2 linked regions of the Lewinella sp. 4G2 genome follow. The protein of the gene in region 2 interacts with the protein of the main gene of each other region in a pairwise test. Links are inferred from orthologs where the notes say so. Each region holds a gene or a part of one and is shown on either strand. Other genes may lie near its edges.

Region 1 (4,362 bases), on a different replicon or contig from region 2:
GAGCCGGAACTCCTTACCGAGATCGACCGCAGCTACCGTAAACCACCGGGTTTCAACGCCAAACTGGCGCGGGAATTCTGCTACGTGGAGGTCATTCGCCGCATCATCGGTATCGCCCAGTTACCACTCTCGCTCACGTTGGGCCAGCGGAAATCATTGCTCGAGCAGGCCCGGATTGGCCTCCAATAAACCTGCGTACCTGTCAGGCCGTTCTGTTTTTTCGTGACAATCAGTCACTTAGCCGGCCGTGGCGTGCTTTGTGCGCGCTGCCGGTGGTGCCGCGTATCTTTGCGGCAATTTTAGCACAATACTTTTTCTCGCATATCCAGCGCCATCACATCAATAAGGGCGCTGTCGCAGGTGCGGAGGAAAAGGGTAAATAACGTATCTCATGGCCGGTGGCTTCACTAAATTCATTAAAAATCTCTTTGGCTCGAAACAGGACCGGGACGTAGCTACCTACGAACCTATCGTCCAGCAGGTCAATGAAGTATACAATACGCTACAGGGGCTCTCCAACGACGAACTCCGGGGGCGGACAACCATGCTCCGCGGCCGCATCAATGAATACCTCGCCGAAATCGACGCCGAGATCGAACGGCTGACAACGCTCGCCGAAGAGGAAGCAGACTTCCACCGCAAGGATGCCATCTACAAAAAGGTAGACGAGCTGAAGAAGAACCGCGATGAGGAACTCGAGGTCGTACTTAAAGAAATCCTTCCCGAAGCCTTCGCTACCGTGAAGGAAGCCGCCCGCCGGCTCACCGAAGACGAGGAACTCCGCGTAACCGCTACCCAGGCGGACCGTGACCTCGCCGCCAACGAAAAGAAAGACCACATCCGCATTGAAGGCGATACGGCCATCTACAGCAATAAATGGACGGCCGCCGGTGGCGAAATTGTGTGGAAAATGGTTCACTACGACGTGCAGCTCATCGGTGGTATGGCCCTTCACGAAGGCAAGATCGCCGAGATGCAAACGGGTGAGGGTAAGACGCTCGTCGCCACCCTCCCGGCCTACCTGAATGGCCTCAGTGGCCAGGGCGTCCACGTCATTACCGTGAACGATTACCTCGCCCGACGGGATGCAGAGTGGATTGGCCCATTGATGGAGTTCCTCCAACTCAGCATCAACTGTATCGACTACCACCGCCCCAACAGCCCCGGCCGCCGTGCGGCTTACCAGTGCGACATAGTGTACGGTACTAACAACGAATTCGGCTTCGATTACCTGCGGGACAATATGGTCCGCAACATCGCCGACAAGACCCAGGGTAAGCACCACTACGCGATGATCGATGAGGTCGATTCCGTCCTGATCGACGATGCCCGGACGCCCCTCATCATTTCTGGCCCGGTGACGGGAAGTACGGATGACCGCGACTACGAAGAGCTCAAGCCCCACATTGAAAAACTGGTAGCCGAGCAACAGCGCCTGGCCAACAAATTCCTCACCCAGGCCAAGAAACTTGCTAAGGAAGGATACCTCGGCGTGGAAGACGGGGAAGCTGGTTTCCCCCTCCTCCGGGCGTACCGCGCGCTACCCAACAGCCGCCCCCTCACGAAATTCCTCTCCGAAGACGGTATCCGTACCCTCCTGCAAAAAACGGAGAACACCTTCATGGCCGAGAAGAACAAACGGATGCCCGAAGTGGACGCCGAACTGCTCTTCACCATTGATGCTAAGAACAAACAAGTTGACCTTACTCCGAAGGGCGTAGAATACCTCAGCCGCTACAACCAGGATCCGGAATTCTTCATCATGCCTAACCTCGCCACCGACATGGCCGAGGTGGATAACCGGACGGACATTTCCGACGAAGAAAAGTCGTTGGCCAAGAATAAGATTGCCCAAGACTTCGGCGTCAAATCAAAGCGCCTCCACGCCATCCGCCAGTTGCTGAAGGCCTACACGCTCTTTACGATCGATGATGATTACGTGGTCCAGGACGGGCAGGTGAAGATCGTCGACGTCCAGACCGGCCGGATGATGGAAGGCCGCCGTTACTCGGATGGTCTCCACCAGGCGCTGGAATCCAAGGAGAACGTCAAGATTGGTGAGATCACCCAAACCTACGCAACGGTGACGCTGCAGAACTTCTTCCGCATGTACCACAAGCTGGCCGGTATGACCGGTACGGCCGAGACGGAAGCAGGAGAATTCTGGGACATCTACAAGCTGGACGTTGTGGTGATCCCCACTAACCGCCCCATCCAACGGGATGACCGTAATGACCTCATCTACAAAACCGAACGGGAGAAATTCAACGCCGTCGTTAACGACGTGCAGGAGATCACCCAGGCTGGTCGCCCCGTCCTCGTAGGTACGACCTCCGTAGAGATCAGTGAGAAACTGAGCCGGTACCTCCGTTCACGGGGCATCGAACACAACGTACTGAACGCCAAGCAACACCAGCGCGAGGCGGATATTGTCGCTGAGGCGGGCCGGCCCGGTCAGGTTACCATCGCTACCAACATGGCGGGCCGGGGTACGGACATCAAACTGAGCGACGAGGTGAAGCAGGCCGGTGGCCTCGCCATCATTGGTACCGAGCGCCACGATAGCCGGCGGGTGGACCGCCAGTTGCGCGGTCGTTCCGGGCGCCAGGGAGACCCTGGTTCCAGCCAATTCTACGTATCGCTGGAGGACCGCCTGATGCGCTACTTCCAATCCGAACGGATCTCCAAGTGGATGGACCGCGCCGGCCACAAGGAAGGCGACGTCATCCAGGCGGGCATCGTGACGAAGTCCATCGAGAACGCTCAGAAAAAGGTCGAGGAAAACGCTTTCGGTACTCGTAAGCGCCTCCTGGAATACGATGACGTAATGAACATCCAGCGGGAGGCTATCTACCGCAAGCGGGACAACGCTCTGAGTGGTAAACGCCTGGCTTTGGATATCCATTCCATGTTCGAGGGCTTGCTCGACGACATCACCTTCCAGAATAAGCAGAATGGAGACTTTGACAGCTTCCGCTTCGACGTGCTGCGCATCCTCGGATTCGAGACCAAGATCGATGCGGCCTTCTTCAAGGAGACGAAGGAAGTGAATGATATTGCTGATCGCCTGCTGGAGGAATTCCAGGGTTTCTACCACAGCAAAATGTTGCTATTGGTGGATCGCGTGATGCCTCACATCCGTCAGATTCAGGAGGACCAGCCCGGGCGTTACAAGCGTATCGTGATTCCGTTTACGGATGGCTCTACTCACCCGCTAGCCATTACGGCTGATATCGAAAAGGCCATCGAAAGCAACGGCCGGAGCATCATCTCCGACATCGAGCAGACCGTAACCTTAGCCATCATCGATGATAACTGGAAGGAGCACCTGCGTTCCATGGATGAACTGAAGACCTCCACCAACCTGGCCTCCTTCGAGCAAAAGGACCCACTGGTGATCTACAAGATGGAAGCCTATAAGCTCTTCGAAGGCCTTATCCGCCGAATCAACGAAACCACTACGGCTTACCTCGCCAAGGGTGACCTCGTGCTACAGCGGGCTGAGGATGTTCAGGAGGCCAAGGCTCCAACACGTCAGCCCGCTCAGGAGCAGGTAACCACCAACAAGCGAGAAGCGGAAGCCGCCGCCGCCCAGAAAGCAGCGGATAATGCCGGCCAGGCCCAAAGGCAAAAGGTGGAGACTTTCCAACGTAAGGAGGCCAAGGTGAAGCGTAACGACCCCTGCCCCTGTGGTAGTGGTAAGAAGTTCAAGCAGTGCCACGGTAAATAATCCAGTAGAGCATCTCTGGATCCTAACTAAGAATGGGGGCGAGCAATTAATGCTTGCCCCTTTTCCATTGGCTCCTTTCTTTGTTAAAAGGTGAGCGCAATAGAAGTAAAGACACCGATTAAAGATCGTGGCTGACTATCTTGCGCCTCGGTTCACAGCCATGCATGGCTAGTGTCCGCCGCTTACTCGTCTCTCACGAACATCTTTTGCCACCGGTTTTATTAGGGTGGTACTGAGTCTTTCCCTAAACGTCACCCACGGGTGGCCCACAATTTTCGCCTTGAAAGAGCTGATTGATCATACTTTTCTAGCTGCCGAATGTACCGGGGCGGACGTGGACCGTATCTGCCAGGAGGCGTTGGACCACGGCTTCCGGGCTGTTTGTGTGCCACCCTACTTCGTAACCCGGGCCCAGAAACTGCTATCGGGTAGTGACGTGCTGTTAGCAACCGTCGTTGCCTTTCCGAATGGTTACCAGGAAACTGCGGTCAAGGTGCAGGAAATTCGCCGGGCCATGGATGAGGGGGCGGACGAATTAGACATCGTCATCAATATTGCTGCGGTAAAATCCGGAGATTGGAGTTACGTCCGCTCGGATATCGAATCCGTCTCTACTACGGCCCGCCTCAAGG
Region 2 (3,740 bases):
GGGTATTGGCGCGAAACTTTTCCGTTCCTTAATCCATCACTTCACCTCGGCCGACGATGTTTTGCGGGCGCGGCCGCAGGAGCTATGCGAAGTGGAGGGGGTAGCCGAAAGGACGGCCCACGCCTTTACCTCGGAGCGGCACCTGAAAGAGGCGGACGCCATCCTTCACCACGCAGAAAAGAGCGAGGTGCACATCCTGTGTTGTGTGGATGATGATTATCCAGGACGGCTAGCCAAGCTCGCGGGGTCTCCCCCGATCCTTTATCACCTCGGGCAAACGGATCTACAAAACAAACGCACGGCGGCCGTAGTCGGCACCCGGGAAATGAGTAGCCGTGGGAGCCGGCAGATCGACCTGCTACTGGATCCACTGGCGGAATACGACCCTCTGATCGTCAGCGGCCTGGCTTACGGAGTAGACATTTACGCCCACCGCCGTTGCTTGCAAATCGGTCTACCGACGCTTGGCGTGATGGGTTCCGGCTTTGGCCACGTCTACCCCGCCGCCCACGCCCGCACGGCCTTAAAGATGGTGGAAGCGGGCGGCGGCATCCTGACGGAATATCCGTACTGGATGAAACCCAACCGGGAGCACTTCCCGGCCCGCAACCGAATCGTAGCCGCCCAGAGCGATGTTACTGTTGTGGTGGAATCAGCCACCCGGGGCGGCTCCATGATCACGGCTCGAATGGCCCACGACATGGGCCGCAAAGTAGGGGCCTGTCCCGGCCGGGGTGGCGACCCACTGACGGCCGGTTGCAACGCCCTCATTAAAAAAGGAAAGGCCCACCTGATTGAAGAGGGGCAGGACCTGATTGACCTCATGAAGTGGAAAGGAGCGGTGAAGGGTACCCAACGCCGGCTATTCGATGATCTTTCCGCGGCCGAACAGCAGTTGGTTTCCTGCTTGCGGGACCAGGAAGCCGTTGATATCGATACGCTGCATCACCTGATGTCGGAGCCACCGGCCCGGCTGGCGGGCACCCTGCTCATGCTGGAAATGAAGGGGCACATCGTTTCGCTACCCGGCCACCGTTACCGGCTGGCTGGTGGGTGAGAATGGAGTGCGCAATATTGAACTGCCAACATTTAACCTGGGCTTCACTTGCGGCCCAACGGAGACCTTATCTTCGCCGTATGAAACCAGCCTACCTGATCTGCACCCTGCTGAGCCTAGTTTTCCTGACCTCCTGCCCTCCGGCACCGACCACGACCACCGGGACGAAACCCACCGTTCGCTTACCAACGATCAAACGAGCCGCCGTTAACTATACCGGGAAAAAGCCAAAAAACATCATCCTGATGATTGGGGACGGGATGGGCATCAGCCAGATCACCGCTGGTATGTACATGAATAATAACCGGTTGAACCTGGAGCAATTCAGGAGCCTGGGTTTGCACAAATCCTACAGTGGGGATAACCTCATAACTGATTCCGCTGCGGGAGCCACGGCCTTTAGCGCGGGGGTGAAGACCTACAACGGAGCGATCGGCGTGGGCATGGACAAGAAACCCGTCAGGACCATTCTCGAAATGGCCGAAGACGCAGGGATGCCAACCGGGCTGGTCGCCAGTAGCTCAATTGTCCACGCTACGCCCGCCAGCTTCGTGGCTCACAATGAGTACCGTAAGAACTATGAAGCCATCGCGGCCGACTTCCTAAAAACTGACGTAGACCTCATCATCGGCGGTGGCGTCAAGTTCTTCGAACGCCGTGAGGTCGACAAGCGCAACCTCTCGGAAGAACTTCGTGCGAAGGGCTACGACGTGGACAACTTCGTCAAGAAAGACATGAAGGACGTCAAGCCCAATGTATCCAAAAACTACGCCTACCTCACGGCGGATGGTGAGCCCCTCCCCTTCTCTCAGGGCCGGGACTACCTGGTGGGTGCCGCCCGGTTGGCTCCCGACTTCCTTAACCAGCGGGATAAAGAGAATAAGGGATTCTTCCTCATGATTGAAGGCTCCCAAATTGATTGGGGTGGCCACGCCAACAATAGCGATTACATCATCTCTGAAATGTTGGAGTTCGACCAGGCGATTGGGGAGGTTCTCAAGTTTGCGCAGCAGGACGGAGAAACACTCGTCATCGTTACGGCGGACCACGAAACCGGTGGCTACGCGATTCAGAACGGTTCCGAGATGGGCCGAATTGATGGAGCCTTTACGTCGGATTACCACACGGCGGCGATGATTCCCGTATTTGCCTACGGGCCCGGGGAGGAGTTGTTCCGGGGCATCTACGAAAACACGGCCATCTTTGACAACATGAAAGCGCTCTACGGTTTTTGACCAAGCCATTTAATCGATGTTAGTCGGCGAGGGGCGTAACTAACGGGATGCTACCGGGTTAGAATGACGCTGGAGTTGAACCTCTGCCTAATAATTCTTGACCGGGCGCGTTTAAAGCTTCCTAGCTATTCACTCAACTCGTTTACAATCACAACTACCATGAGGCGAATCTTTCTCTTTGCGTTGCTCTTTTGTTTTGCAGTAGCACTACCCGCTCAATCCACTACTGCTACGACGGTAAAAACCACGGCCGTGGAAAAACTGGACCTTCGTCCGAAGCAGGAAAAAGCACTACTAGCAATCGCCAAAGTGGTGAAGAAAGAGATTGCTTTACTACGTGAGCAGGGGGAGTTCTACGTGGGGTCACCTGCGTTGCGAGACCTTCGCCATAAGGAAGAGCGGATGATCAGTGAAGTGCTCACCGAGAAGCAGTACGCGAAGTATAAAGAGTTGGAGGCATCCTCGGCACTAGAGAAAAAGTAACTGAGGCAGTTCCACTACGCAAGTTCATTTGTCGGCAAACCGTAAACATTGTGGGGTGCTCATTTCATCTACCGATGCTTACGTATCTTGCGTGGCTTTTAGTCGGTTGGTGGAAGCCTTGTTAGTAACGGCCTTGCCATTCCGGTTTTATGACACAACAATAAGTGAGGTACGGCCTTTCATCATCCTACCAGTTTAAACAATAAGATTTTGGATACTACCCCGAACACCAGCGTTGAAGAAATCAATTCCAGTCTCCGCCACTGGAAGTCCATCGTAGCTAAGTACCAGGAGTCCAACACGCCACGGGCGATTGGCCAGCTGTTCAGCAGTTTTGGGCCGTTTGTGGCCCTTTGGATTGCGATGTATTTCAGCGTGGACTACAGCATCTGGCTGACCCTAGCGTTGGGCGCCGTCAATGCGTTCTTCCTCGTGCGCATCTTCATCATTCAGCACGATTGCGGCCACTATTCCTTCCTGCAGAAGCGGAAGGTCAATGATGCCATTGGCTTCATCTGCTCTTTCTTCAGCTCCATTCCCTACACTTACTGGGCCCGCGTCCACAGCTATCACCACGGCCACACCGGCCAGTTGGAGCACCGCGACATTGGTGACATCGACTTCCTGACGGTGGATGAGTACCGTGACCTCGGTAAGTGGGGCCGCTTTAAGTACCGGATCTTCCGTAGCCCGATCGTGTTGTTTGTGGTTGTACCCGTGATCTACCTCGGCGTAGTGCTGCGCATCCCACGAATCACTTTTGATGGTTGGGGCAAAGTCCACCTGAAACAACACATCAATAACATCTCCATTGCGGCGGTCTACATTGGTCTGGGTTTCCTACTGGGTTGGAAGTCCTTCCTGATCGTACAGGGTTCCATCATCTTCTTCTTTGGCATCATTGCTTTCTGGTTCTTTTACGTCCAGCACCAGCACGAGCACACGTTCATGCAGTGGACGAAGAA

Evidence for each region. The genes of interacting proteins can lie anywhere in the genome.
Region 1: the proteins of A3850_RS18560 (region 2) and secA interact in binary tests that used the Escherichia coli proteins (3 or more experiments, as listed by UniProt). The link is inferred for Lewinella sp. 4G2 from one-to-one orthologs.

What each region holds. Positions count from the first base shown.
Region 1 is NZ_LVWJ02000014.1:779,662-784,023, reverse strand. The notes cover bases 1-3,930. They hold secA (preprotein translocase subunit SecA), read left to right. Parts: upstream 1-391; coding sequence 392-3,730; downstream 3,731-3,930. Other genes in these bases: A3850_RS04660 (phosphotransferase), read left to right, coding at 1-189. In the rest of the region: deoC (deoxyribose-phosphate aldolase), read left to right, coding at 4,011-4,362. UniProt on the Escherichia coli protein: Required for protein export, interacts with the SecYEG preprotein conducting channel.
Region 2 is NZ_LVWJ02000019.1:370,593-374,332, forward strand. Bases 339-3,214 are described here. They hold A3850_RS18560 (alkaline phosphatase), read left to right. Parts: upstream 339-1,137; coding sequence 1,138-2,292; downstream 2,293-3,214. Other genes in these bases: dprA (DNA-processing protein DprA), read left to right, coding at 339-1,057; A3850_RS18565 (hypothetical protein), read left to right, coding at 2,452-2,775; A3850_RS18570 (fatty acid desaturase), read left to right, coding at 2,986-3,214. Outside these bases: more of dprA, read left to right, coding at 1-338; more of A3850_RS18570, read left to right, coding at 3,215-3,740.